2 regions of the Pseudoalteromonas sp. TB41 genome follow, and region 1 is predicted to be linked to the other one. Evidence: predicted binding sites of a transcription regulator. Region 1 holds the regulator's gene; the other holds the start of a gene.
The links. Region 1 encodes LexA, which represses DNA repair genes until DNA is damaged. Its sites were predicted from a motif close to TACTGTATNNNNATACAGTA; they were not measured.
Positions count from the first base shown of each region.

Region 2: L641_RS0108370 (S24 family peptidase) is a predicted target of LexA. The motif match lies at 2,497-2,516, and genes of this name have one in related genera.

Region 1 covers NZ_AUTH01000085.1:23,414-38,379, forward strand. The annotation lists gene L641_RS0113550 (hypothetical protein) at 1-75, shown strand, start outside; gene L641_RS0113555 (hypothetical protein) at 150-530, opposite strand; gene L641_RS0113560 (TerB family tellurite resistance protein) at 626-1,069, shown strand; gene L641_RS0113565 (NAD(P)H-dependent oxidoreductase) at 1,077-1,643, opposite strand; gene L641_RS0113570 (LysR family transcriptional regulator) at 1,760-2,656, shown strand; gene norR (nitric oxide reductase transcriptional regulator NorR) at 2,662-4,227, opposite strand; gene hmpA (NO-inducible flavohemoprotein) at 4,393-5,574, shown strand; gene L641_RS0113585 (endonuclease) at 5,614-6,267, opposite strand; gene L641_RS0113590 (hypothetical protein) at 6,520-6,900, shown strand; gene L641_RS0113595 (PaaI family thioesterase) at 6,930-7,373, opposite strand; gene lexA (transcriptional repressor LexA) at 7,572-8,189, shown strand; gene coxB (cytochrome c oxidase subunit II) at 8,683-9,825, shown strand; gene ctaD (cytochrome c oxidase subunit I) at 9,825-11,417, shown strand; gene L641_RS0113615 (cytochrome c oxidase assembly protein) at 11,417-11,947, shown strand; gene L641_RS0113620 (cytochrome c oxidase subunit 3) at 11,983-12,858, shown strand; gene L641_RS23790 (DUF2909 domain-containing protein) at 12,758-13,129, opposite strand; gene L641_RS0113630 (SURF1 family protein) at 13,083-13,823, shown strand; gene L641_RS0113635 (hypothetical protein) at 13,813-14,307, shown strand; gene L641_RS0113640 (COX15/CtaA family protein) at 14,320-14,966, shown strand, end outside.
Region 2 covers NZ_AUTH01000062.1:95-15,060, forward strand. The annotation lists gene L641_RS0108350 (IS4 family transposase) at 1-1,328, shown strand, start outside; gene L641_RS0108355 (hypothetical protein) at 1,350-1,694, opposite strand; gene L641_RS0108360 (hypothetical protein) at 1,695-2,246, opposite strand; gene L641_RS0108370 (S24 family peptidase) at 2,740-3,105, shown strand; gene L641_RS0108375 (hypothetical protein) at 3,181-3,468, opposite strand; gene L641_RS23115 (hypothetical protein) at 3,536-4,069, opposite strand; gene L641_RS0108385 (ImmA/IrrE family metallo-endopeptidase) at 4,126-4,632, opposite strand; gene L641_RS0108390 (MarC family protein) at 5,040-5,660, opposite strand; gene L641_RS0108395 (transcriptional repressor) at 5,753-6,187, shown strand; gene L641_RS0108400 (chemotaxis protein CheX) at 6,251-6,718, shown strand; gene L641_RS0108405 (secondary thiamine-phosphate synthase enzyme YjbQ) at 6,715-7,143, shown strand; tRNA gene L641_RS0108410 (tRNA-Gly) at 7,292-7,367, opposite strand; tRNA gene L641_RS0108415 (tRNA-Gly) at 7,474-7,549, opposite strand; tRNA gene L641_RS0108420 (tRNA-Gly) at 7,757-7,832, opposite strand; gene orn (oligoribonuclease) at 8,007-8,552, opposite strand; gene rsgA (small ribosomal subunit biogenesis GTPase RsgA) at 8,675-9,733, shown strand; gene asd (archaetidylserine decarboxylase) at 9,748-10,614, shown strand; gene L641_RS0108440 (HesA/MoeB/ThiF family protein) at 10,724-11,491, opposite strand; gene thiE (thiamine phosphate synthase) at 11,484-13,010, opposite strand; gene L641_RS0108450 (thiazole synthase) at 13,023-13,814, opposite strand; gene thiS (sulfur carrier protein ThiS) at 13,819-14,013, opposite strand; gene L641_RS0108460 (FAD-dependent oxidoreductase) at 14,021-14,966, opposite strand, start outside.

The DNA.
Region 1 (14,966 bases):
GAATTCCGTGTTGATTTTGATTTAACTAAACCTATCACACCACCGGCTGCGCCGTGGGGATATGGCGTTAACTAACTTAGTTCAGGTTAACTACAGTAAAACCACAGGCTATTTTAATACTCAGTGGTTTTACTGAAAATAACGAGGTGTTATTTTTTTGAGGTTTTTTCTGCAGGCATTTCACACTGCACAAATACACTGAGCGGTGGCTGATAAGCACGCGGTTTAGTTGGAAAGCGTTGGTACTCCTGCACGCCCTCAGTCACTTTTAACATAAAAGGATTATCGTGACATAAACGATTTGCGTGGCGCAACAAAAACACACTTTGGTTTCTAAAATGTGGGTAGTCGTCAGACTGTATTTCTAAGTGGTAATTGTTAGTGTCTATTTGAGTTTGCTTATAATGCACCTTTTCATCAAAATCATAAAGTCGCTGCATTTCACTTTGCTCTGCCGACACACTCAAACACCCTGTTAATAAACACCAGCTAATAATTCCATGTATGTAATGATTGGCTTTTATACTCATAAACCTTTAACTCCATCTTGATTTTGGGTAGTGTGATCAGCATATCTATTAAACCCGTTATGATATAAGTCTAACACCCAAAAAGGGGAAATGTGATGTTCAAGCAAATTAAACAGCTTTTTTCGAGTATTGATCAGCAAGATTATGATATTGAACAACATGATTTAAAAACAGCGGTTGCCGCATTATTAATTGAGGTAATGCGAGCGGATAACGATTTACAGGCTGATGAGCAACATACGCTAAGTCTAACATTAAAAAAATATTTTGATTTAACGGATGAAGCAGTAGATGAGTTAACCGAGCAAGCAAGTGCAAGCTTAGATGACGCCATTGATTATTTTCAATTTTCTAAGCAAATTAACAATCAATGTAGTGCACAGCAACGCATTGATATAGTTGAATTACTTTGGCGTTTAGCGTACTCCGATGGAGAACTTGATCCACAAGAAGAATACGTTATTCGTCGTGTTGCTAATTTATTGTATGTTACCCATGAAGACTTTATTGCTGCAAAGCTTGCAGCAACAAAGTTATAGTGGCTGCTTATTTAAGCTTACTTGCTACGCTAACTAACTGCTGTGCAAGACCAGCCACTTTTTCAGCGGTAGCGGGGTCGCTAATTCGACCGTTGTCATCTAATAAAGTATGAATAGCCGGTACTGCCAGTTGGTTCGCTAATACTAAGCTGCCAATGCCTGATAATATATCACGCACATGATTTAAGCCCCGTAAACCGCCCAACCCACCTGGTGAGGCTGCATATAACGCGGTTACTTTATTTGCAAATGCAGGCTCTGCGCCTTGTTCGGTGCGCGATGCCCAATCAATAGCATTTTTTAACACGGCGGTAATAGAGCCATTATATTCTGGGCTGGCCAGCAAAATGCCATCGGCTGCGCGAAGTTTGTCTTTAAGTTGTTGTACACCGGCTGGTGTGCCTTGTGCCTCGAGATCTTCATCAAACATAGGAATGGCTAAGTCTGCGAGTTTAATCACTTCTACTTCAGCGCCACTTTCTAAAGCAAAGCGTGCCGCTTCGTTAATGAGTTTTTGATGAAAGCTATCTTTACGTAAGCTACCTGCTAGGGCAATAATTTTTGGTGTTGTCATGAGCTGCTCCTGATAATGAGTTTGTATAATGTGACTTTAACAAATAATCACTTGCAGAAAAGCCAAATAAACGCAAAACTTGTGTGCGTATATGCACAGATTAAAGAGTAGTTATCATGGCAATTCAATTTAATGATTGGCAAGACCTGAAGGTTGCTTACGAGGTAGCGCGCTTAGGTACTTTAACTGCCGCTGCCGAAGTGTTAGATGTTCACCATAGTACGGTGCTCAGGCGAATAAATAACTTAGAAAAAAGCTTAAATGCGCGACTATTTCATCGCCATGCTCGCGGCTACAAAGTCACAGAAATTGGCGCTAAGTTATTTACCACAGCACAAGCGATTAATGGTGAACTAGAGCGCCTACATAATGACATTATTGCTGCAGATAGCACCTTGCAAGGTAGCTTGTTACTCACCACAGTTAGTGGCTTTATTGATGTATTAAGTGAGGTGTGTGAGCAGTTTCAAACCTTGCATCCGCAAGTGCAATTACAAGTGATTATGGATCAAAAACGTTTACGTTTAGATCATGGCCAAGCACATATCGCAGTAAGAGCTGGACCCAGACCGGATGAGGGTGATTATATTGCTCAGCATTTAGCGGCGCTCTCGTCAGGATTTTATGCATCAAAGCATTACATTAGCCGTTATGGGTTGCCACAAACATTAGCGCAACTATCGCTGCATAGCTTTGTGTCAGGTGTAGCAGGGTATAATGCCAAAGTGCCTTACTTTGCATGGGTTGATGAAAATATTCCCCCGTCGCAAGTTAAGCTAAGAGTGTCAGAAACCTCAGAAGCGACCCGCGCCATAGTAAAAGGACTCGGTATTGGCGGATTACAGCATGATGTTGCAGCGCAATACTCTGATTTAGTCCCTGTACTGCCTAATGAACTGAGTTGGCCAACCGATTTGTGGCTGGTTACGCATCATTTAGTGCATCGAACGGCAAAAGTTCAAGCGTTTAGTCAGCTATTAAAAAATTATTTTAGGCAGCGAAAGTTAAGTTAAAAAGGCTACAACGATTTTTTTATTGAAACACCTAAGCGCTTGGCTAGCCGCGTTAAGTTAGCGCGGTCGACCTGTAAACTACGCGCTGTGCTTGCCCAGTTATAATTATGTTGTTTAAGTTGCTGTATTATAAGTTGCTGAGTATAGGTATCTGTGGCTTGCTTTAACGAAATGTTGTTTGCTAAAGGTGGGATTACAAGCTGGTTTGAGTGTTCAAGAGCTAAGGTGTTAACAGCGCTTAAATTTAGCTCACAATGCGCAGGTTCAATAGTAATAATTGGTTGCTGCCACTGATGTTGTTTAGCCTTTAATGCAGCCCGATTAATCACATGCTCAAGCTCCCTCACATTGCCTGGCCAGTCATATTTTTTAAGCAGCAGTTGCGTTTCAATACTGAGTTTTAGCTGTTTAATAGCGAGCTTGCGGGCTGTTTTTTCTGCAAAATAACCAGCTAATAAAATAACATCTTCATCACGGGCTTTCAATGGAGCGACTGTGAGTGGATAAACACTTAATCGATGGTACAAATCGGCGCGAAACCGTCCTTGTGTTACTTCGTGTTTTAGGTCGCGATTGGTTGCTGCAATCACTCTAACATCGACATATTTAAGTTCATCTTCGCCAACGGTTTGTACTTCGCCACTTTGCAGTACGCGTAATAATTTACTTTGCATAGCCAGAGGCAGCTCGCCGATTTCATCTAAAAATAAGGTGCCGCCATCGGCTAACTGAAATTTACCTTGGCGAGCATTTTGCGCACCCGTAAAAGCGCCTTTTGCATGGCCAAAAAATTCACTTTCTGCGAGGTTTTCAGGCAGTGATGCACAATTTAAATGAATTAATGGCTGATCTTTACGTGCGGAGTGTAAGTGAATATTACGTGCCACCAACTCTTTGCCGACCCCAGTATCACCTAAAATAAGGACACTAAAGTTTGATGCCGCAACCAGTTTTATCTCATTTTTAAGCGTTTGTATTGCAGAGCTTTGGCCAATAATTTCACCACCATCACGTTTGAGCGCCTCACGGTTTAACGCTTGTACTAATTCACTAGAGTGCTGCGCATGTTGTTTGTAATGGGCAAGCTCTAGGGCTGTTTTAAAGTGCGCACTGCACAAGGTTTGTAAGGTGTTGAGTGTATCAGTGGTGATACCGTCAAACGCATTGGCGTTAAGGCTATCAAAGGTCAGAATGCCAAGTAGTGCGTTTTTATCATAAAGGGGTAACCCTAAGCAGGCATGCACTGGAATATCACCGGTTTTAGCCAGTAGTAGCCCGTCGTATGGATCAGGTAGTGGACAGTCATGTGCAAATTGCAGAGCCAAACGACTACTGCAGATGGCTTTAAGGCGAGGATGCTCCGCAATATCAAAACGTCGTCCTAGGCTATCGGGCATAAGGCCTTTAATGGCTAAGGGTTTTAATTGCTCACCTTGGCGAATCAATAATGCACTGGCATCGCTGGGAATAACACGTTCAACCGTGGCTAAAAGTTGCTCAAAACTGTGAGCATGTAACGTACTTTGCGCAAGTTCTAATGCAACTTGCGTCAGGTTGAATTGTTGGTTCATGTCAAAATGACCTGTTAGTGTATTTTTACAGGTTTTATAGTAGGTCATAAAGACTCATCTTGTAAAGCGAGTTAATTTAACTTATTGAATATTATAGGTTTAATTAGTTGGCACGCTCTGTGTAATGCTAAATGCAAGCAGTTAGTTATTACATAGGAAATAAACATGTTATCCGATAAAACCATACAAATAGTTAAAAGCACGGTGCCATTGCTTGCAGAGGCAGGTACGGTCGTAACCGATCATTTTTACAAGCGCATGTTTAGTCATAATCCCGAACTTAAACATATTTTTAATATGACTAATCAAGAAACGGGTCGTCAGCAATTTGCATTATTTAATGCATTGGCTGCGTACGCGCAAAATCTTGATAATTTAGCCGTGTTAAAAGAGGCGCTAGCGCGAATTAATCATAAGCATACCAGCTTAAATATTTTACCTGAGCATTATCCTATTGTGGGCGCACATTTAATCGGTACGTTAAAAGAGCTTATTCCTGAGCAGTTTACTGCCGATGTTGAATATGCGTGGCGCGAAGCCTACGGTGTACTTGCTGATATTTGTATTACCGAAGAAGCGGCATTGTATGCGCACAGTAAAAACAACCATGGTGGCTGGGCAGGCACGCGCCAGTTTGAAATTACTGATAAACATATTGAATCTGAATTCGTAACTAGTTTTACGCTGACACCTGTGGATGGTAAAGCAGTTATTACCTACAAGCCAGGACAGTACATTGGCATTAAAGTTAAGCCTGAGGGCGCAGAATATGAAGAGATCCGCCAGTATTCTATTTCGCAAAAGAGCAATGCTAAAAACTATCGTATTAGCGTTAAAAAAGAGTGCCAACCAAAGCCTGGCGTGGTGTCTAATTATTTACACTCACTAGAGCAAGGCGCACGAGTAGAGTTATACCCGCCAGCGGGAGACTTCATTTTAAAAAATGAGGCAACTCCAGTGGTACTTATTTCAGCAGGCGTTGGCCAAACCCCGATGATGGCGATGCTTCAAACGCTACTTAGTGGTGATAAAAATCAAGCGATTAGTTATTTGCACGCATGTGAAAACAGCCGCGAATTTTCATTTAAAGGGTATTTAGCGCAGCAAACGGCAATGCATCCACAGCTAAAAACATTTACTTGGTTTAATCAAGGTGGCGAGGAGTGTGATTTCACTGGGTTAATGGATTTAACGGTGCTTGAGACATCATTACCTATTAGCGAAGGGGCATTTTATTTGTGTGGACCAGCATCATTTATGGCTTACGTAAAAGGCCAGCTACTTGATTTAGGTGTGCAAAGCTCAAACATTCACTACGAAATATTTGGACCACACCAAGCGTTATAGGTTAATTAAAAGCGTGTGTTACACGCTTTTAATTTAAACTTACAGCTTTTTACTATTTGTGTTAGCAGCATAAGCTTGTTGTTGCCAAGCATTAAATAGCTTTTGTTGTTTAGCTGAAATTTTTAAACCATACGTTTTTTGCATGTAAGCGTACGCATCGGCAATGCGTTTACGTGCATGAACAGGCGGTTCAACAACACGTTGTTTAAAATTAACTTTAACCTCACAGCGACCATATTGCGTCGCGTTTTGGGCTAACATGCCAAAGCGGTAGTTTGAGCGATCGGCGTTAATTTCACCAATTGCAGGGGCTAAATTGTTTATATCGGCTTCCATCATGCGAAACTTAGCGCTAACTTTGCGGCAGTTTTTACGCCCACCATCTTGCCAACATTGTAACTGGTGACCAAATTCCCATGCAGGGACAATATGTTCCCATTCAATTCGCAGGGCACGTTGATTTACTTTGCCTGAGCGGGTTAGTGTGTTGCGAGGCACGTAGCCACAATGGGTAGGGTCGGGTACCAACTTTTTGCCTTGTTTTTTTATATCGCAACCACAATAAATACTTTTAGCGTTTTCGGGAAGGGTATTAATTAAGTGCTTTTTGGCACTCGAAAACCGCGTAAATTGTTCGCCCATTGCTGAAAAACAAGCACAGCAAGCCAACAAAGCTAAAATAAACCGAATCATATCCATCACATACGTGAACTACAGGAGCGGCTAGTTTAAGGCCTAGAATAAAAAAGTAAACTGCCGCCGGCATGCTTTAATTTTAATTTGCGTATTTTGTAGAGGGCGTTTTTGAGGAGTAAATAGTGGGCAATATTCAGAGGCTAACGCTAAAAATGCGTTAATGAGGTAATTCCTGCGTTGTTGATTTGGTATAACGGTAAAACTGCGTTAAAGTTTGCAATGAAATTAATAGAGGGTAAAAACGAGATAATGTCGGAAATTCAATTTTTAAATGTAGATCTAGAGCTTGAGTCAAAGCAAGATATTAGCGTATTAGTTGCTGATTTAAAAAAGGTCGCAACTATTTTACATTATGATAAAGACGAATACCGTCAACTTGCTCGCATTGAGGTTGCAGGTGAAATAACCACGCCAGATAAAGCGATTAATCACTTGTGTGAGTTAATCGAGTCGTGTTCACGCAATGCATTAAAGCAATGGTTGAGTTGTTCACGCAGAACTTTCGATATTGGGTTTGAGTCTGGCACTTCGCCAAAATGCTTTAACCAAGCCTTACATGCAGATACCTTGTTACGTATATCTGCAATTGGTGCAGGCGTAGAAATTACTATTTACCCTCTCGAAAAGTAATTTAACTTCAACCTTGGTTAATTGACTTACTAGCCTTTTCGCTCAACTACGGCTGCGGTCATACGTGATACGCAGCAAAGCTCATTGCGGCTATTGGTTATTTTAATATCCCAAACCGAGCTGCGCTTGCCGATATGATAAGCTCTCGCTGTGGCCGTTAATGTGCCATTGCGTGATGCCTTTAAATGACTTGCACTGATTTCTTGGCCAACACAATAAAATCGATTGAAATCAACCACAAAATTAGCGGCATAACTTGCTACTGTTTCAGCAAGCACCACATTTGCACCCCCATGAACGATACCCATAGGGTTATGATGCTCTGGAATTGCCGGCATAGTTGCCACTAAGTAGTCATCACCAATTTCACTGATCTCTATTCCCATGGTTTTCATGAGTGTCCCTTGGCCTGTAATACCTTGATCTAATTGCTTACAAAACTCTAATGTAATCGGTTGATGCCAAATACTCATGCTAGCTCCTTGGATAAGTAATTGAGAATTAAAATTTATTAATATGATAATGCGTTGCTAATAATTACATTTATCACCCTGCTTTTAAAGTAGGTTATTGTTTGATGATAACGGCATATAAGGCATTAATTTATATTTGCGATTTTTAAATAACTGTATATACTCACAGTTAATTGTACTGTATGGAAAACCAGTTGTATGCGACCATTAACGAAACGCCAAGCGCAAATACTCGAACTCATTAAAGTGTTTATTAAAGACACTGGTATGCCTCCTACACGTGCCGAAATTGCACAAACACTGGGTTTTAAAAGTGCGAATGCTGCAGAAGAACACTTAAAAGCACTGGCCAAAAAAGGTGTTATTAAAATGAAGCCAGGCGCGAGTCGGGGCATTCAGCTTGTTGAAGAAGAGGAGCCAGAGCAGTTGGGCTTGCCTTTAATTGGCAGGGTTGCTGCCGGTGAGCCAATATTGGCGCAACAGCATGTAGAAAGCCACTGTAAAATTGACCCTTTAATGTTTAAACCTGCGGCCGATTTTTTATTGCGTGTTAACGGTATGAGTATGAAAGACATTGGTATTATGGATGGTGATTTACTTGCTGTGCATAAAACCCAAGTTGCCGAAAATGGACAAGTTATTGTTGCCCGTGTTGACGACGATGTAACCGTGAAGCGTTTAGAAAAAGCGGGCAGAAAAGTACTCTTACATGCTGAAAATGATGAGTTTTCAGCTATTGAGGTCGATTTAGAAAATGAGTCGTTCAATATTGAAGGCTTAGCGGTAGGTGTTATTCGTAACGCTGACTGGATGTAGTATTAAAGCATAATTTAGCGCTTAATAGTGATTAGGCGCTGGGTTTGTTAGCAGCACAATGTCTAACTTATCAAATGTATGACTATATGTTGTTAAGTGCTTCTCCTATCATAAATAAAATCACTAAATACTTTATAAATAAACAAATTTACTCTGCTTTTTTAAGTTAACAATTTTTTATATTTCTATCCTGTAATTTCAATACACCCCTTACTAAACCTGACTCTTAGATTAATTGCCTGACTAGTTGCTATTTTTTTAGCTGCGCATTTTAAAAAATACACCTTGTTTATTTTTCATACTCACCTTGCTTATTGTTTATTTTTTAACTAGTTATTAAAGAGCTGGAATAAAAATAACTCACAGCTTAGTCGTTTTGAGAACACACATTTACTAAATCCAGCACCCTTATAAAAAATAAAAATAACGAATAGGCGTTTAAGCCGTATGCCTCTTCGCTTTGCGTCAGCAATAGCATCAAAGGAGCCGTCACATGGGTAAGCTGAGTTCTTCCTTGTGGCTTATATTGTTTGTTTTTTCGCAGAATGTGCTTGCTAATAGCCAATATAATATGCGTAAAGGCGTAACCGATATAAGTAATAATGTATACCAACTGCACATGACTATTTTTTTAATATGTTGTGTGATTGGGGTGATCGTGTTTGCCATTATGTTTTGGGCACTCATTCATCATCGCAAATCTAAAGGGGCTGTCCCTGCCCAATTCCATGAAAGCACCAAAGTAGAAATACTGTGGACTGCGATCCCTTTTGTCATATTAATTGTTATGGCCATTCCTGCGACTAAAACCTTAATTGCCATGGAGGATGCCAGCAAAGCTGATCTCACCATTAAAATTACAGGCTCACAGTGGAAGTGGCATTACGAGTATATGGGGGAGGACGTTGAGTTTTATTCCATGCTAGCTACACCTCAAAATGAAATAACCAACCTTGCTGATAAAAACCCGAATTATTTGCTCGAGGTCGATAAACCGCTGGTACTACCAATTAATCAAAAAGTACGTTTTTTAATGACTTCAGATGATGTTATTCACTCATGGTGGGTGCCTGACTTTGCCGTTAAAAAAGATGCAAACCCTGGGTTTATTAACGAAACATGGACCAATATTAATGAGGTTGGTACTTACCGTGGGCAGTGTGCAGAGCTTTGCGGTAAAGATCATGGTTTTATGCCTGTTGTGGTAGAAGTTAAAACAGAAGAAGACTTCAAAACGTGGTTAGCAGAGGCTAAACAAGCCAAGCAAAAAGCAGCTGAAGCAGACGCTGCGTTATTAGACCAAGTAGTACCAAAAGAAGAGTTAATGGCACTGGGTGAGCAAGTTTATATGGCGAGCTGTGCTGCGTGTCACCAACCAACTGGTTTAGGCCTGCCAGGTGTTTTTCCTGCACTTAAAGGTAGCCCAATAGTGGTAGGTGATATCAAAGGTCATATCGATATTTTACTTTATGGTAAACCAGGTACAGCGATGCAGTCTTTTGCAAAGCAATTATCTATTAAGCAGATAGCAGCCGTTATTACTTATAAGCGTAACGCATGGGGTAATGACACCGGAGAGGTAATTCAACCAAGCGAAATACAAGCGGCACTGGATGCTGATGGGGAGGCTAAATAATGAGTAGCATTGCAGAACAACCTAACACCAATGAGGCTCATCATGCCCACCAACCCGCTACTGGCTTTAAGCGCTGGTTATTTACAACCAACCATAAAGATATCGGAAGCTTATATTTAATTTTTTCCCTCACCATGTTTTTGATTGGTGGAGCAATGGCCATGGTGATCCGTGCTGAGCTATTTCAGCCGGGTTTACAGTTAGTTGATCCACACTTTTTTAACCAAATGACCACAGTGCATGGACTGATCATGGTATTTGGTGCAGTAATGCCTGCATTTACTGGATTGGCAAACTGGATGATCCCGCTAATGATTGGTGCGCCAGATATGGCATTACCGAGAATGAACAACTGGAGTTTTTGGATTTTACCGTTTGCGTTTTTAATTTTGTTAGCGTCATTGTTTATGCCTGGTGGTGGCCCTGCATTTGGTTGGACCTTTTACGCCCCGCTTTCCACCACTTATAGTAACGACAACACAGCAATGTTTGTATTTGCGGTACACATAATGGGTATCAGTTCGATTATGGGTGCCATTAATGTGGTGGTTACTATAGTGAATATGCGTGCTCCGGGGATGACGTGGATGAAACTGCCGTTATTTGTGTGGACATGGTTGATCACGGCTTTTTTACTTATTGCGGTTATGCCGGTACTTGCTGGTGCAGTTACTATGGTACTCACCGATAAATACTTTGCGACCAGCTTCTTTGATGCCGCTGGTGGTGGTGATCCGGTAATGTTCCAGCATATTTTTTGGTTTTTCGGTCATCCTGAAGTTTATATTATGATTTTGCCTGCCTTTGGCATTATCTCTACGATTGTGCCTACTTTTTCACGTAAAAAACTATTTGGTTATGCCTCTATGGTGTACGCCACTTCCTCGATTGCCTTGTTGAGCTTTATTGTGTGGGCGCATCATATGTTTACTACAGGTATGCCCGTGGCGGGAGAGTTGTTTTTTATGTACGCGACTATGCTGATATCGGTACCTACCGGCGTAAAAGTATTTAACTGGGTAGCAACTATGTGGCGTGGCTCTATTAGCTTTGAAGTGCCGATGCTGTTTAGTATCGCATTTATTGTGCTGTTTACTTTAGGTGGCTTTTCGGGATTGATGTTGGCTATTACGCCTGCCGATTTTCAATACCACGACACCTACTTTGTGGTTGCGCACTTTCATTATGTACTCGTAACGGGCGCGGTGTTTTCTATTATGGCGGGGGCTTATTATTGGCTGCCAAAATGGACCGGAAATATGTTCAATATTACCTTGGCAAAATGGCATTTTTGGTTGTCGTTGGTAAGTGTAAATGTGCTGTTTTTCCCAATGCATTTTGTTGGGTTAGCCGGTATGCCACGTCGAATTCCTGATTATGCGCTGCAGTTTGCTGACTTTAACGCCATTATTAGTATAGGTGGGTTTGCCTTTGGTTTATCACAATTACTGTTTGTTGTTGTTGTGTATAAATGTGCAAAAGGGGGCGATAAAGTGCCTGCAAAAGTTTGGGATGGGGCAGAAGGGCTTGAATGGGAAGTTGATTCACCAGCGCCATATCATACGTTCTCAACGCCACCGGACATTAAATAATGACTCACTTGCCGTTATTAAAAAAGCTGGTGGTTATTTGCATTGCAATGTTTGCTTTTGCATTTGCCATGGTGCCTATATATGACGTGTTTTGCGATATAACCGGGCTTAATGGTAAGCCCTCGCTAGAACAAGCACAGCAAAGTACCTTGATTACTGAGAATAGAGAGGTCAGCGTTAGTTTTACTACGCATGCCCAAAGTGGTGCGCCTTTTGAGGTTAAATCTAAAGAATACAGTGTAGATGTAAAACCAGGGGCCATGCGTGAGGTTATGTTTAGCGCTAAAAACAACAGTAATGAAGACAAAGTGATGCAAGCGATACCCTCGGTAGCGCCGGGTAAAGCGGCTAAGTATTTACACAAAATAGCGTGTTTTTGCTTTGACCAGCAACCTTTAAAAGCTGGCGAGGAGTTAGAGTTTAAATTACTTTTTTATGTTGATACTGAGTTACCCAGTGATGTGGAGGAGTTAACTCTGTCTTATACCGTATTTGATATTAGCGAGAAGTTAGTAGCCAGTAATAACTAGCTTATAAAACTAGTGAAAAACTAGGAGCAAATGAAATGAATCAAAAATATGAACATTATTACGTACCTGATCAAAGCCCATGGCCAATAGTTGGCGCGGTGGCGCTATTTTTTATTGCGGTAGGGGCAGCCTTAACAGTTATGGATATGGGTAAAGAGGGAGGCAGTGGTGTTTACTTACTGTATGTGGGTATTGCCGTATTGCTTTATATGCTGTTTAGCTGGTTTAAAAATGTGATTGAAGAGTCGCATCAAGGTTTATATTCTGCACAAATGGATCGCTCATTTAGACAAGGTATGAGCTGGTTTATTTTTTCAGAAGTCATGTTTTTTATGGCCTTTTTTGGGGCCCTTTTTTATGCCCGCATGTTTTCTGTGCCTTGGCTTGGAGGCGCCGATAACAACGCCATGACTAACGAAGTGTTATGGCCTACTTTTGAGGCTGTGTGGCCATTGTTAAATACCCCTGGAGGCACCACTACGCAAGCAATGGGCTGGCAAGGGTTACCACTTATAAATACCCTTATTTTATTAGCTTCGTCGGTAACTCTGCATTTTGCTCATGTAGCGATGGAAAATAACAAACGCACGCCACTTAAGGTGTTTTTAGGCGTAACTATTTTGCTAGGAGTATGCTTTTTAGGGCTCCAAGTAGAAGAATATATTTATGCTTATAATGACCTTAATTTAACCCTTGATGCGGGAATTTACGGTAATACTTTCTTTTTGCTAACCGGTTTTCACGGTATGCATGTCACCTTAGGTACCATTATTTTATTAATCGTTTTCCTACGGATTTTAAAAGGCCACTTTACAAAAAATAAGCACTTCGCGTTTCAAGCTGCGGCGTGGTACTGGCATTTTGTTGATGTTGTTTGGCTATGTTTGTTTGTTTTTGTATATGTACTGTAGTGGGCAAAGGTGATTGATTTGCCGTAATTAAACCGAGCTTTAGTGCGGCAATTACCATCACTAATACCACAACAGAAAATAATACTCGACGCCCTAAAAAGTGAGACATGGGGCGTCCATTGGTTTTTCCCGACACCATAATAAATAAAGCACGAAATAAATTAAACAATATAAATAATAACAGTAGAACAATAATAATTTTAATAATCACTGGATTTACCCTTATGCAGTTAGTTGTATTTAACAAACAAAAGCTTAGCTCAATAATCACAGTTTGCTTGGTTGTTATTGTGGTATTAGTTTGTGTGCGTTTAGGGTTTTGGCAATTACAGCGCGCAGATCAAAAGCAACAACAGCTTAATGCCATTGAAAATATTCAACAGCAAGGAGTTATGAGCTGGGCACAGTTGCAACAACTGCCAAAAGAGTGGAATAAAACCGGCGTATTAGTTTCGCTGAGTGGTTATTTTGATACTAATAATTATTGGCTGCTCGATAACCAAATTTATAATGGTCAGGTTGGATACGACTTACTGGCATTATTAAAACTGTCTGATGAATCACGCTTTTTGTTAGTGAACTTAGGCTGGGTAAAAGCAGAACGTTCAAGAGAAATCCTACCAAACGTAACAATACCTAGTGGTAAATTTACGTTAACGGCACAAATTAAAGAAGATAATTTAAGTGGCTTTACCTTAGCCAATAACAATACTCAGTCGGATTTAGCCAAACGAATTCAAATCATTGATTTACAAGCATTGAGTAGCCAATCTAATCGCCCTTTAGTGAATTTTATGGCTTACCGCCAAGGTCAAGCTGATGAAATTGCTGCCCCTCATTATGAAGCCGTTGTTATGAGTCCAGAAAAACATTATGCCTACTCAGTACAGTGGTTTTTAATTGCGGTTGCCTGTGTGGTGGTCGCTATTTTTGCAAGCAGGAAGAGGATAGATAATGAAAAATAAACCCCTGTTACTCTTTGCTGTGTGCTGCGCTATTCCCTTAGTGCTGGCTTACAGCGCGTTAAAACTTGATTGGCTACCTACAGCAATTACTAACCATGGTGAATTTTTAGAGCGTGAAATTAAGCTAGACAATTGGGCGCAGCATAACCCTAAGCAATGGACCATCGCTTTAAATTATTCAGCACAATGCAAAGCGTCTTGCACAGAGCAATTAGCCGCTTTAGACAATTTATATGTTGCCCTTGGCAAAAACCAACACAAAGTTGATATGGCTATTATGGGACAGCCTGAGCTAGTTACAACGCGTTGGCATGTTATTGATGAGCAACAGCAGTTAAAGTCTGCCAGTTTGTATTTAATCGATCATATGGGGCTAATTGTACTGGAGTATCCATTTAGTTCTCAACCACAAGAAAACCGTTTGATCCAAAAAGGGTTATTAAAAGATCTAAAAAAATTACTCAATTACTCTCGTTCGAGCTAAGTAGAGGATGCTATGTATAAAAACTATAAAAATTTGGTATTAGCAACGAGTTTATTCGCATTAATTGTGGTGGCTCTGGGCGCATACACGCGTTTAAGTGACGCAGGGCTTGGTTGTCCCGATTGGCCTGGTTGTTATGGCTTTTTAACCGTGCCTAAACACGAAGCAGAGATTGCACAAGCGATTCAAAGTTATCCCGATATGATATTTGAAAAAGCAAAAGCATGGAAAGAAATGATCCATCGCTACTTTGCAGGCACGCTTGGGGTATTAATTTTAGTGTTGTTTATTTTAGCTTTTCTAAAGCGTCAGTACCCAACCACGCCTGTAAGGTTGCCTATGATATTGCTGCTGCTTGTTATTTTTCAGGCCGCATTAGGTATGTGGACGGTTACTATGAACCTACAGCCGCTTATAGTTATGGGGCATTTGCTCGGAGGATTTAGTATTTTAGCGTTATTAACGCTATTGTATTTGCGTCTGACCAGTCAACCTATTACGGGTGGTGATGCGGGCGCAAAACCTCACTTTAAATTAAGCCTCGTGGCATTAACGGTACTGATTTTACAAATCGCCCTTGGTGGTTGGTTAGCGGCTAATTATGCGGCTCCACATTGTAATGGCTTACCGCTGTGTAGTTACGCTCAGCCTTTTTCATT
Region 2 (14,966 bases), on a different contig from region 1:
TGTCTCTCATTCAGCACTTCGATAACATGTCTTCATTTTTAAATGATGTACATACACTAGATAAACTTAAACAGGTTCTTGACCCTGATATTCTTGAGCAAGCATTTAAACATGCAGGTGTTGCTACTGTGCGTAAAAGGCGATTACCGCTAGAAGCTGTTATGTGGTCTGTAATTGGAATGAGTTTATTCCGAAACGAAACCGTTTGGGATATCGCTAATAGACTCGACATCTCTTTACCCGGAAAAAACAAACTAGTAGCGCCAAGTGCGCTAGTTCAAGGTCGGCAAAGGTTAGGCTATGAGTCAGTCCAACATACATTTCAATTACTTGCACACAAAACCTTTTCCACCCAGTCTTTTGAACAATGGTGCGGACTTAATTTACTCGCTGTAGATGGCGTTAGTTTTCGAACTCATGATAATCAAGAAAACAGAGAAGCATTTGGCAGTGACAGTAATCAACATGGAGAAGTAAGCTACCCACAAGTACGAATGTGTAGCCTTATGGAAGTATCTAGCCATTTACTGTTAGATAGCAGCTTTGACTCCCGTCGCATAGGTGAAATGAGCTTAGCTCAACGACTATTACCAGCCGTACCAGATAATTCTCTTACCTTGTTTGACCGCGGCTATTACTCATTAGGACTGTTGTATCAATGGCAAAACCAAGGAGATAACACTCACTGGATGTTACCCGCGAGGAAGGATTTACAGTATCAAGTTGAACATAGTATAAATGACAATGATAAAATAGTGATTTTGTCCACAAGTCCTCAAGCCAGAAAGAAATTTGAGTCATTACCAGAGACCATGATGGCAAGATTAACCACCTATAAAGTGGATGGAAAAAGCTATCGTGTACTCAGCTCTCTCATTGACCCTTTACGATTTCCATATGAAGAATTAACAGAGGTTTATACTCAACGCTGGGAAATTGAGCTGGCGTTTAGAGAAATAAAGCAGGGATTGAATCATAGCAAACACACGTTACGTAGTAAGAAACCAGACATGGTACGTCAAGAGTTATGGGGGTTATTACTCGCTTACAATTTAATACGTATCATCATGCTTGATGCAACTAAAGATGAGGATATTTTGCCTACACAGCTAAGCTTTAGCCAATCTATGCGACAGGTTATCGCTTTCTTTATGTTTACGCCAATACATAGTGCAAGTAAGTTGCCTATTCATTACGATGAGTTACTGACAACACTTAGATTGTTTATTTTACCCGATAGATTACCAGATAGGCATTATCCAAGGGTGATAAGAAAGAAGCCGAATAAGTACCCCTATAAAAGAAAATGCCAGTCAGTTCTTAACTGACTGGCATTACGCATTAGCGGGTTATTTAACAAGTTTGAATATAGGCCGTTCTTGCGCGTGTGGTATGTTAGTTGGCTTTTTAAGTGCTTGGTTTCTAAACATGGTAGCGCGTTTGTGTACCACGTTCATTGATTCTATTTTATCCCAGTTATCTGGCTGCTCTATTGTGGCGCCTAAATCCATGACTATTGAGTAGGCTACACCGCCATCGTCTTGGTGGGCTGCTGTTCCCTCTGGCATATAGTGTTTTATTTTATGTTTAAGTATGGTTTCTATGCCTGTTGTGTTTTGGCCGCGCACTATTGCGACTCCGGTTATACACAACGCCATTGTTAAACAGATAAACATTACTATGAGTAATGGCATTTAAATTCCCTCTTTAGTTAGTGAGCGAGTAAATTTTTTAACTGGGTATATAGCAACAACACCTAACGATAGTATGTTAAGCGCGACAACGCTAAAGCTATAAGCGGGTGATAGCATGCTGTTATCTAGCAGGCCGCGCATAATAAATTGTATTAGCTGCACAACCGATTGAGCTAGTGCAAGGTATAAGCAAAACCGCGCTGTTGTTGAGAACGTGCAACCTCTAATGCTATGCATAAAAAATAACGCAACGACAAATGCCATTGAGCAACTAAACATAGTGAAGTAAAAAAACTGCCTGAGTGCTAGCTTGCTCATTTCTATTGTAATTATGTATTGAGCTAAGCTTGAGCTTACAAAGTGAAATACCATCACTGTAAGTGCTGCAATAAAGCATGAATGCATTGTGTGATCATCAATTGATTTTAAATTACTTTTACCGCCAAAAAACAATGCTGAGCGGTGTTTATTAAGCGTTGCGAGCAAAAATACAATAATGAGTATTTCTAAAGCTCTTATTGTCCAGTCTGTGGCGGTTATAAAATCAATCATGTGGTTTCCTTGGTGGTGTAATTAACCAGCATTAATGCTGGTTAATATTTTTAATGGCTTATTTCTTTTTTGGTGGCTCTACACCGCCGCCACCGCCGCCATTTTTAGCTTTTGCTACACCAGCATTGATGTGTGCTAATTTTCCGTGTGCATTTTGCTTGTTCATACTGTGTTCCTTTTGTTTGTTAAAAGATTCCTAATTAAGGAGTCAATTTCATTGTAATGATAAATTTTATAATAGCAATAAAAACACTGTATATTAATCCAGTTTAATCTTTCGAACACATTGATTTTCAACAACTTATTTGTTGTTATTTTTACCTGTTTTTGACACGTGTTTTTAGCTTTTATTTTATTTACATTAGTAATGGCAATGAGTTATAACTTTTGTTGTATGAACATTTTCAAGGCGTTAATCATCCGAGCATGATTTTAAAACTGGCTTAAATAGCGCTAAGATTAATTTAAATTTTTTTATAAATAGGGTTATTTGATGATTGATTCTAATGTTGATGTGGGACCAGGCATAAAAGAACTGGAGACAAATTTAGATAATAGTCTTTTAAGTGACTCTACTTTTATTGGTCGTGCCAGTGGTAACAGTATGGAAGGTGTTGGGATATTTAGCGGGGATTTATTAATTATTGATAGAGCGGCAAAAGTAAAACACGGTGATGTGATTGTTGCGGTGTTAAATGGCTTGTTTGTTTGCAAAATAGCTGATTTAAAAAACAACCGGCTGTTATCGGCTAACCCTGATCACCCAGCGGTGAAAATAACTGGGTATGATGAATATAGCGTTGAAGGTGTTGTTGGCCAGTCGATTAGATTGCACAGAACGAGTAACTTTTTGGGGTGACTGAAACCAGTCCCCCTCAATGGGGATTTATACAGGCATTAAAAAGCCCGCTAGGTGCGAGCTTTAAAAATTCAATTAATGTATTTGATGTACTTTACAAACAATAGATACTTTAGCCCCAATCATAATACCTAATATTGCAAACGCAATATTTTCAATTGGCATACCTGCAAAACGTATACCTAGTAGCACAAACACCAAGCAGACAATAACACTAAAATTAACGCGACTTGTTCCTATAGTCAAAAATACTACTAAAAAACTAAACACAAAAAAGGCGGTAAGCATCCTCTCTCCAACATTTGAAATGAATTTTGTATTTATTAAGCCAATAAGCAGCCTACCATTCAATAAAAAGGTCATTATTTATCAAAATAATTCATATTTAGAAATTTGGAACACAAAAAAACCCGCTAGTTAGCGGGCTATTTTATTTAATTTTGCTTTTTATATAATTCGCCAAGGCCATAAACAACTCACTTGCTGGACCTGCGAGCGCTACGTTTGGATTATCTTCATTTTGTTGCCGGCTATGGAAAGAGAACTTAACAATAGTCAGCAATAAGGTTAAGCCTGTACCAAGTATAAATGCAACTAAAGTTATGATTGATCCTGAGTAAAGCATTTTATTACTCATACTTTCTGGCTCTTCTTTTTTTATTTCTTTGTTTTCTTTTTTACTTTCATCTGCTGGTTTTGAGACTTCTACCAATTTTGTTGGTTGGCCCTGATGGTGAACAATATGCATTAATGAATCTTTACTAACTTCAAGGCCTGTTTTTAAAAAGCATACGGCTAACCCCATGGCAATAATAAAACCAAAAACCTTAAAACCAAGATATATTTTTTCTTCAAGTACGTTGAATTCGATTATTTTTGAGTTTTGCTCATTATTGACGTTAACATTTGAGCTACTAACGTCACCAGCAATATCAAACCCATCATTTTTATTTTCACCTGACATAAAAAAGCCCTTAAATTAAAGGGCTAGATTATATTAATAATTTGTTTGGCTCAACTTTATAAAGTTAGGTAGCCTAAATTCTTCAAGCGATAATACATGGCAGCTTCCGAAACTTGAAAAATCTCCGCTAACTGTTTTATGTTACTAATACCTTTAACAAATAGCATTGTTTTAATTGCATCAAGCGGCATTAACAACTGAGCTGCAAAGTTGTTTGCCTCACGCTCTTGCCATACTGGTGAGTTTGAGCTGAACGTATTTGAGTCATCTCGAAAACAAGGATTTTGAGGGTTAACGTGATTAAGAACGTGATGACCAAGTTCGTGCGCTAATGTAAAGCGATTACGGTTAGTGCTTTCTGTACTATTGCAGTAAATTACTCTTTGACCTTGATTATTAATTTCAGCTAGGCCACTTAAGCCTCTGTAATCATTATGATCAGGGTTAAAAGGATTAATAGAGTCAACTTTAATGTTCAGTTTTTCTGCAATATCTTGGATATTTACAGGTAGACGCCAGTCCCAGTTGGCATCAAGTATATTCTTGACTGCTGGCAATTCCATAATAAACCTCACGACAAAAACAGCCGTTATTGGCTGTTAACTAATAAATAAGACTACTAATATTAAGAATAGTTGCATAAATAAGGTAAGCAACTTAAATGATGTTTATGTTTAGTTAAGTTAACTTAATGGTGTGTAAAGTAACTGAAGTTAAGTACCTAGTCAATTAATTATGATACAAACTGTGTTATATCGGGACCCCTGAAAACTAAAAAGGTGACCCTATAGTCACCCCTTAACCTTTAAAACCCTTTAAATACTTACTTATCAGTCCAATCAAGCATGGGGGCAACAGAAAAGCGTCGATTTAAAGTACGTTTATCCAAAATGTAGTCCTCAAAAATTTATAATTTAAGCACAGCTTAAAAGGCGCTGCATTTTACACAAAAGCCCCATGCGCAGCAATATTAAGCAAACACCTGCAAGCCAAAGTATTGTGCGATACCATTTAAAATATTCGTTACTGCGACTGAGCTTAAAATTAACCCCATAATTCGGCTAATAATACTTGCCCCACTATCACCTATTATTTTATGTACATGCGTAGCAAGTAATAACAAAATAAGTACCACCACTAAAACGGCCAGCATCATTGATGAGGTAATCATTTGTTCAACCCAAGTATATTCTTCATTACGCGTCATTAATACCGCACCTAACATAGCGCCTGGGCTTGCAATTGAGGGTATAGCCAGCGGAAAAATAGCGGTTTCAGTGCTATCGCGAACACTTTTAATTTCAGCTTCGGGTTTACTTTCACCAAACGTCATGGAGAGTGCAAAAATTAATAAGATCAACCCACCGGCTATTTGAAATGCCGATAGTGGAATCTCAATCACATTGAGTAATTGCTCACCGGCAACCACAAAAAATAACAGTACTAAAGCAGATACACCCACTGCTTTAAAAATTACTTTACGCTTAAACTTGTCGTCATCACCCCGAGTTACGGCGATAAAAACCGGAATTGTGCCGATTGGATCGATAACTGCAAAAAAGAAAATAAATATGGCTAATAGTTCATGCATTAATGAATACCTTTTCACAAAAGCGGTTAATAAAACGCTGCAACTACAATACAGTATGTTAGTATATCACGGCAAAGTAAGGATGAGAGAAGATGAATATAGAATCACTCGTAAGTAAAGCAAAACAAATATGCGACAACCGTGGTGCGCGATTCACACCTATTCGCGAAAAGGTATTTCGTTTATTAGCAAGCGCTCAAGGTGGTGTGGGTGCATACGATTTGCTAGAGCAATTAAAAGTCACTGAAACAGGCGCAAAACCTGCGACAATTTATCGTGCTTTAGACTTTTTAGCAGAACTCGGTTTTATTCATAAAATTGAAAGCACTAACGCATTCATGTTGTGTCATCACTTTGATCATATTCATCCTGTTCAATTACTAATTTGCGATACATGTGGGTTTGTTAAAGAGCTGCATTCAACAGTAATTTCACATGAGCTCAATAACTTAGCAGCCGAAAGTGGCTTTGTAGTTTCTGGGCAAACCATAGAAGCACACGGTAAATGTGACGCTTGTCGAGCATAGCTGAGCGACTATAGCTATACTTTACGTATACCCTCTATCAGTACCAATTTAAGGATATATAATATGAATGTAGAGTTCATTAATCCCTTTTTATCTTCTTTGATGAATGTATTGAGCACCATGGCTCAAACTCAGTTAAAACCAGGTAAACCTCGCATTAAAACCGATGAAGTAGCCTGTGGTGATGTATCGGGATTAATTGGTATGGTTGGCCCCCAAACTCGCGGTTCATTTTCAATAACCTTCGACGAAAGTTTAGCGCTGACTATAATGGAACGTATGTTAGGTGAGCGACCTGACAGCGTAAATGAAGAAGTCACTGACATGGTCGGCGAAATAACCAATATGGTCACCGGTGGTGCTAAAAACCTATTAGGTGAAAAAGGCTATGACTTTGCCATGGCAACCCCCATTGTTGTGTCTGGTAAAAACCATACTATTACGCATAAAAGTGACGGCAAAAAAATTATTATGCCATTTACCAGTGATGCAGGTAATGCAAACATTGAAGTGAGCTTCGATAAGCTATGAGCTGGTCGCAAACCACGATTACATTAAAGCCTCGCTCGCGGGGCTTTCACTTAATTGATAACGACATACTGACTAAACTCCCACAGCTGAGCCAACTAAAAATAGGTTTATTACACTTATTTATTCAACACACCTCTGCCAGCTTAACCATTAATGAAAATGCCGATCCGACCGTGCGTATGGATATGGAAAGCCACTTCAATCAGTTTGTACCTGAGCGCCAGCCTTATTATCGTCATGACTATGAGGGCGATGATGATATGCCTGCTCATATTAAAACCAGCACTTTAGGTTGCGAGTTAACGATACCTATTAATGATGGTCAATTAGCGCTGGGGACTTGGCAAGGAATATACTTAGGCGAACATCGCGACCATGGCGGGGCTAGGCGTATTATTGCCACTTTGCAAGGCGAAACGTTTTAGAGCTAGGTTTTAGGTTTTACAACACAGATCGTTCGCATCCATTGAGCACTTCAAATCTAATAAAAATTATATAAATTAAATTTATAATGATTCACATGTGGATTATTGTTTGCTATTTGAAAATGAATATCTGGAAAGTAAATAAGATTGGAGCGGTACACGAGGCTCGAACTCGTGACCTCGACCTTGGCAAGGTCGCGCTCTACCAACTGAGCTAGTACCGCATTATATGAAGATTCTAGGTCCTAGGTTCTGTCAAAATTAAACCTTGTTCCTTTCGCCTTTCATCTTGAATCTTTATTTCTACTACAATTTCTTTTGGTGAGAAATTGGAGCGGCACACGAGGCTCGAACTCGTGACCTCGACCTTGGCAAGGTCGCGCTCTACCAACTGAGCTAGTGCCGCATTCAAAATAGTCAGTAATTCGTCCGTTAGTGCGCGACGGGTCGCGTCCTACATTCTGGCAACTGAGCTAGTGCCGCATTCAAAATAGTCAGTAATTTGTCCGTTGGTGCGCGACAGGTCGCGTCCTACATTCTGGCAACTGAGCTAGTGCCGCATTATATCAATTTTAACTTTTCATCTTGAACTACAATTTCTTTGGTGAGAAATTGGAGCGGCACACGAGGCTCGAACTCGTGACCTCGACCTTGGCAAGGTCGCGCTCTACCAACTGAGCTAGTGCCGCATTCAAAATAGTCAGTAATTCGTCCGTTGGTGCGCGACAGGGCGCGTTCAACATTCTGGCAACTGAGCTAGTGCCGCATTCAAAAGTCAAAGCTCAAACACACTAACCCCGCGGGGGTTATCGTCTTGAGCGGGGCAGGATTCTACAATAATTAGGGTGCTTTGCAAGTATTTTTTATAAATTAAAAAACTTTTCTCGGTAAACCTTTAATTCCATAATCGAATCTTTAATGTCGTCTAACGCTAAATGTGACCCTTTTTTATTCACTTGAGCCAATACATCTGGTTTCCAACGACGAGCAAGTTCTTTAATGGTACTTACATCTAAATTACGGTAATGAAAAAAGTCTTCAAGCTCACGCATATACTTATTCATAAAACGACGGTCTTGGCCAATCGAGTTACCACACATAGGTGAAGCACCCGCTGGTACCCATTGCTTTAAAAACGCGAGGGTTTGCTCAGCGGCATAAGCTTCATCGAAAGTACTTGCCTTACAACGCGCTGTAAGCCCTGATTTGCCATGCTGAGTTGTACACCACTCATCCATACCATCAAGTAGTTCATCACTTTGATGAATGGCAATGGTTGGGCCTTCGGCTAATATATTCAGATCAGCGTCAGTGACAACAGTTGCAATTTCAAGTATTTTGTCAGTCTCTGGTTCAAGTCCGGTCATTTCCAGATCGAGCCAAATTAAATTTGATTTATTAATAGTCATAATTACCTTAAACGGTGCTTTTCTTTAGATCCAACGCATTTCGATATATCATATTAGCATCAACCGTCGAGCTAAAGCTTTTTTTGGCAAACTCGGCATTTAACTCAGGTTATAGGCCTCAAGTGGCAAAACAGAAAAAATTAAGTAAAGGCCAATCCCGTAGGATCAAGGCCAATCATCAAAAGCGCTTATCGAATGCCGATACAAAACCGGCAAAAGTCGGCGCGCAAGAATGGCAAACAGATAATTTAGGTCAAGTGGAAAATGCGATTGTTATTAGCCGCTTTGGACAACATGCCGATGTAGAAACACAAAACGGTGATGTATTACGTTGTAATATTCGTCGTACCGTATCGAACTTGGTTTGCGGCGATGAAGTATTGTTTCGCCGTGCAAAAGTAAGTGAAGGTGATTTAGCGGGTGTTATTGAAGCAACTCAAGAGCGCCGTTCACAACTCACGCGCCCCGATTTTTATGATGGGGTTAAAGTGATTGCCGCTAATATTGATCAAATTTTAATGGTTTCAGCGGTACTGCCAGAGTTTACCCCGAGCATTATTGACCGCTATTTAATTGCCTGTGAAGACATGGGTATCGAACCCATTTTAGTACTGAATAAAATTGATTTAATTGATGAAGCTGGTTTAAACGAAATACAACAAATCCTCGACATTTACCGTAACCTTAATTATCAGGTGCTGCTAGTTAGTAATATAACTGGCGAAGGCATTAATGAGTTAAAAGAAGTACTTGCGGGCAAAAATAATATTTTTGTTGGTCAAAGTGGCGTGGGTAAATCTACCTTAGTTAACACTGTACTGCCGGATGCTGAAATTTTGACTAAAGAAGTGTCTGAAAACAGCGGGCTTGGCCAGCACACCACCACGGTATCACGCCTTCATCATTTACCGAGTGGGGGTAATTTAATTGACTCACCGGGAATTCGTGAATTTGGCCTATGGCATTTAGATGTTGAACGCGTCACTTGGTGCTTTAAAGAATTTAGAGAATTTATAGGCGGATGCCGGTTTAGAGATTGTAAACATTTAAACGATCCGGGCTGTATAATTAAACAAGCGGTAGCCGATGGCGATATTTCAAAATTACGCTTTGAAAGCTACCACCGTATTTTAGAAACCATGGCCGATGGCCGTGCAGGCGCTCGTGCGCCCCGCGTATAATAAGGGAATAACCTGTGAGTTTAGATAAATTTAAAATCGCCATGCAGTATGCCATGCCAAAACACTTTATTTCTCGTGTGGTAGGTAAACTTGCTGCAGCAAAAGCCGGTGCGTTAACAACCACATTAATTAAATTATTTATTAAACAATATAAAATAGATATGAGCGAAGCTAAATATTCAGATCCGGCTCATTACAAAAGCTTTAATGAATTTTTTACCCGTCCGTTAAAAGACGGTGTGCGTCCTATGGTTGAAGATGAAGAAATTATTATTCATCCAGTAGACGGCGCAATTAGCCAACTAGGCGACATTGTTGATGGTCAACTTATTCAAGCTAAAGGCCACGATTACAGCTTACAAGCATTGTTAGGTGGATCACAAGACGACACAACCCCGTTTTTAGGCGGTAAATTTGCAACTATTTACTTGGCACCAAAAGATTACCACCGTATTCATATGCCAATTGATGGCACGCTAAGCAAAATGATTTATGTACCGGGCGATTTATTTTCAGTAAACCCACTTACCGCTCAAAACGTACCAAATTTATTTGCCCGTAACGAGCGTGTAGTGGCTATTTTTGAAACTGAAATTGGCCCGCTAGCTATGGTTTTAGTAGGCGCAACCATTGTTGCCAGCATAGAAACTATTTGGGCTGGCACAGTGACTCCACCAGCTGGCAGTGATGTGTTTAGCTGGAACTACCCAACTAAAGGCGAAAACGCGATCACCCTTAAGAAAGGGGAAGAAATGGGTCGCTTTAAATTAGGCTCAACGGTTGTGCTCGCATGGGGTGCGAACAAAGCAGAAATATTAGACGATCAACTCCCAGAGGTAGTTACTCGTTTAGGCACTGCCTTTGCAAAAATTGATGATTAATAGGTAGTGTCAGTTCGAGCTTAAAAAAACACCGCGTTTATTTTCAATAACCGCGGTGTTCTTTTCTTGTAGACGTAGAGCTTACTCACGTTAAAAGCCAAGCTTTTCATTACTCATACCCGCCACACTCTTTACACGCTAAATCCTTAGTCATCTTAAAATGCTGTTGCTTTAAGCTTAATGCGTCAAACGTTATAAACACATTCCCCTTAAAATGACCTAACAACATATTGAGGGTTAATTGTGCCTGCATTGACCCAACAATCCCAAGTAAAGGGCTAATTACCCCGGCATTACTACAATTTATAACCGGTGCATCGCTACTTTGAGGGTAAACACAGCCATAACATGGGCTGTCACTTTGTCTAAAATCAAACCCCATTAATTGCCCTTGAGTTGCCAGCGCAGCCCCTGTAATTAAGCGAGTGTTATTAGCAATGCAATAGCGATTAACCGCATAACGGGTACTAAAGTTATCAGAGCAATCAAGCACTATATCGGCGTTTTTTAAGAGCAACGCACTGTTGGTATCATCCAGCTTTTGAGTGTGGGTTATTATATTTATTTGATTGTTAAGGCTCGCAAGCACCTTTCCAGCCGCGCGAACTTTGTTTTGCCCCAAATGATTTACTTTATAGAGCACTTGGCGCTGCAAGTTAGACAGTTCAACTACATCGTCATCAATTAAAATAAGCGACCCAATGCCAGCTGCCGCTAAATACAGCAGCGCAGGACTACCTAAGCCACCTGCACCAACTACGGCAACCGTTGAACGTTTCAGCGTTAACTGCCCGTCAAGCCCCACTTCATCAAGTAATATGTGGCGGCTGTAACGCAAGGTTTCTTTATCATTTAACGTTTGCGATGTATCAGTCATATTTCGTATTAATCGCGGTTTGTAGTGATCTAATTGCTGAAACATGATCAGGCGCTTCACTAATGGCACGTACCACAGCTACGCTACCAACCCCCGAATTTGCTACTTCAGTTGCGCGGCTTAAATCAATACCGCCAATAGCGACTGTAGGGTAACTCTGCATAAGCGGTACAAATTTATTGAGCTTTTCAAGCCCTTGTATTTGCCCTGTCATGTCTTTGGTCGTCGTTGGGTAAATAGCACCAAACGCCATGTAGCTTGGGCGGTAATTATGCGCCCGAAGCATTTCATAAAAGCCATGGGTAGAGAGACCAAGTCGCAGGCCTGCTTCTTTTATAGCAACTAAGTTTGCACTCTCTAAGTCTTCTTGCCCTAAATGCACCCCATAGGCGCCATGTTTGATGGCAAGTTGCCAGTAATCATTTATAAATACCTGCGCATTATACTGCTCACCCAAGGTGACCGCTTTGGCAATCAGTTCATCTAGCTCATTCTGCGTTTTATTTTTAACACGAAGCTGAGCTGTTTTAATTCCTTGCTGTAAGCACTTTTCTAGCCATTCAATACTATCAACCACACCATAGAGGCCAAGCTTTTTACTTTCACAGGCTGCAAAATCAGCAGCCATATTAAAATCAAGCGGCACATCAAAATCCAACTCATCACCTAACCAGCTACCCGGTTCAATCACCTGAGGGTAATGCGCTAAATCGGTAGGAAACTGCGTTTGTGCAACCGGCCCTATGCCCTCGCCATAGCGAACTGATTGCTTTAAACCTTGGTTTATATAGGCTTTAGCTAAAATAAACGCATCTTTTAACGGGTAGTCTTTTGCAAGACACGCAGCAATTACTGACGCCATACTGCACCCTGTACCATGGCTATGAGGAACTTGAATTTTTTCATTACCTAGCCAATAGTCTTCACCGTTTTGTGTGCAGTAATCAATGCAATACCCGCTTGGGTAATCCCAATGTCCGCCTTTAATCACCACCGCTTTTGCGCCCCACGCCATCAGCTTACTCGCCGCTTCTTTAATCGCTGCAGGGCCAATTAAATACACACCCGTTAATAACTGGGTTTCGTGGGTATTTGGGGTAATTACATCCACCAGCGGTAGTAAACATTCTTTTATCGCACTTACGGTGTCTTCTTCTGTTAGTAAGTCACCGCTTGAGGCAATAGCCACAGGGTCATACACAATAACCGGCGGGGTTGGCCATTTGGCTTTGTAATGGCTTATGTGCTCACTAATTAACTGAATTTGCTGCACATTGGCAAGCATACCAATTTTTATCACTTTGGCTTTCATGTCTTTTTCAAGTGCAAGCAACTGGGACTCAATAATATCGGTAGACACTGCATTAATGGCCTCTACACCTAAGCTATTTTGAGCGGTAAGCGCGGTGATTGCTGTACAACCATGCACACCAAAACTTTGCATTGCCTTAATATCGGCTTGAATACCCGCGCCGCCGCCAGAATCAGAGCCAGCAATTGTCCACACTACGTTTGTCATATTTTTCTTTCCTTACTGCTGATGCCAAAATGGCATACCCATTGTTGGGGTTGAGGGGGTTGCAACGTCTTTTTCGGGCATTGCTTTGGCATTGTATGCAAAGCGCCCTGCCTCTACCGCAGCTTTAAATGCACGGCTCATAGTCACTGGGCAACCCGCCCCTGCAATGGCTGAATTTAATAATACCGCATCATACCCTAATTCAAGTGCTTGGCAGGCATGCGATGGTAAACCTAACCCGGCATCAACAATTAATGTTGTATTAGGCAGGCGTTCTCTAATGGTTTTTAAATTATAACTATTTAACAATCCTTTACCGGTGCCAATAGGCGCGCCCCACGGCATTAGCACCTCACAGCCTAATCCATTCAAGCGCTGACACAGCACTAAATCATCAGTGCAATAAGGCAGTACTTTAAACCCATCATCAATCAATATTTTTGTGGCTTCAAGTAATGCAAAGGGATCGGGCTGTAAATTATAGTCATCGCCTATTAATTCAAGTTTTATCCAATCGGTAGCAAATACTTCTCGGCACATTTTAGCTAGGTTAATAGCCTCTTTGACGCTGTGGCATCCGGCAGTATTAGGCAGTATTTTTAAACCGGTGTTTTTAATTAATTGCCAAAAATCATTCCCTGCCGCCGCGTTTTGTTGTCGTCTAAGTGACACGGTGACTATCTCAGCACCTGAGGCTTTAATCGATTGCGTCATGATATCTGGTGACGGATATAACGCAGATCCAATTAACAAGCGACTATTGATTGGTTCACCATAAATTGTTAAACAGTCTTTGCTTTGCATAGCACTATCCACCTTGGATAGGTGACAATAACTCAATACTGTCACCTTCATTTATAACAACGTGGCTATGGCGACTCTGAGGAATAAACTCTCCATTTACAGCCACGGCATAAGGCGCCATCGCACCCACGTTTTTTACTATTTCCAGCAGCGCATGGCTAGTCACATTTAAAGGCTCACCATTAATTGTAATGTTCATTTAATACTCACTCTATTTGCGATAATGCTTGTGCCACAAGCGCGGGTGCCAACATATAGCCGTGGCGATATAAGCCATTGATACTGATAACCTTGCTCGTTTTTTTTACCTGTGGGCGATTATCGCTAAACGCTGGGCGTAAGCCTGTTTGAATATTTAATAATCGCGCTTCGGCAAAGCCACTATGAACAGTGTAGGCCGCTGATAATAGTTCAAGGGTTGAGCGCACAGTTGCAGGACCTGTATCTTGCGATTCGATCTCCGTTGCCCCTATGACATATTCATGATTAGGTTTAGGTGCAATATAAATAGGGTAACGCGGATGCATTAAACGCACAGGCCGCGTTAAGTTAACCTCAGGGGCGTATAACCTTGCCACTTCCCCGCGCACGCCTCGAAGTGGCTGATCTTGTTTGGCTCCAAGCCCTCTGCAATCAATAATGTAATCAAACTCTCGATTATTCACTTTATTATCAAAGATGCTGGCGCGTTGATTAAACACAAACTTTACTTTGCGCTTATTTAGCAACCTAAAGCTGGCTTTATAAAAGGCTTGGTTATCTATTTGCGCTTCACCGGATAAAAATAGCCCTTGATTAAAACGCCCTGTAAGCTCAGGTTCTAAATCCGCTATTTGCTGCGTATTAACCGCTTTGGCACTAAAATTTAGTAACGGCTTTATTCGCTGTGCAAAACTTTGTAAGTCGCCTTTATCCTGCGGGTGAGCAACCACTAAGGTGCCCTGCTGTTGAAAGAACACCTCACTGTTTAACTCATCTAAAATAGCAGGCCAGCGAGCAATAGAATCTACTCCCAATAGTGCTAAATCATGTTCACACATAACCGACTCAGCTAGTGGTGCCAGCATAGCCGCCGCCACTTTACCCGCACTATTTTGAGTATGCTCGTCATCAGCTTCAAATACAGTAATACGGTGCTGCTTACTTAACTCA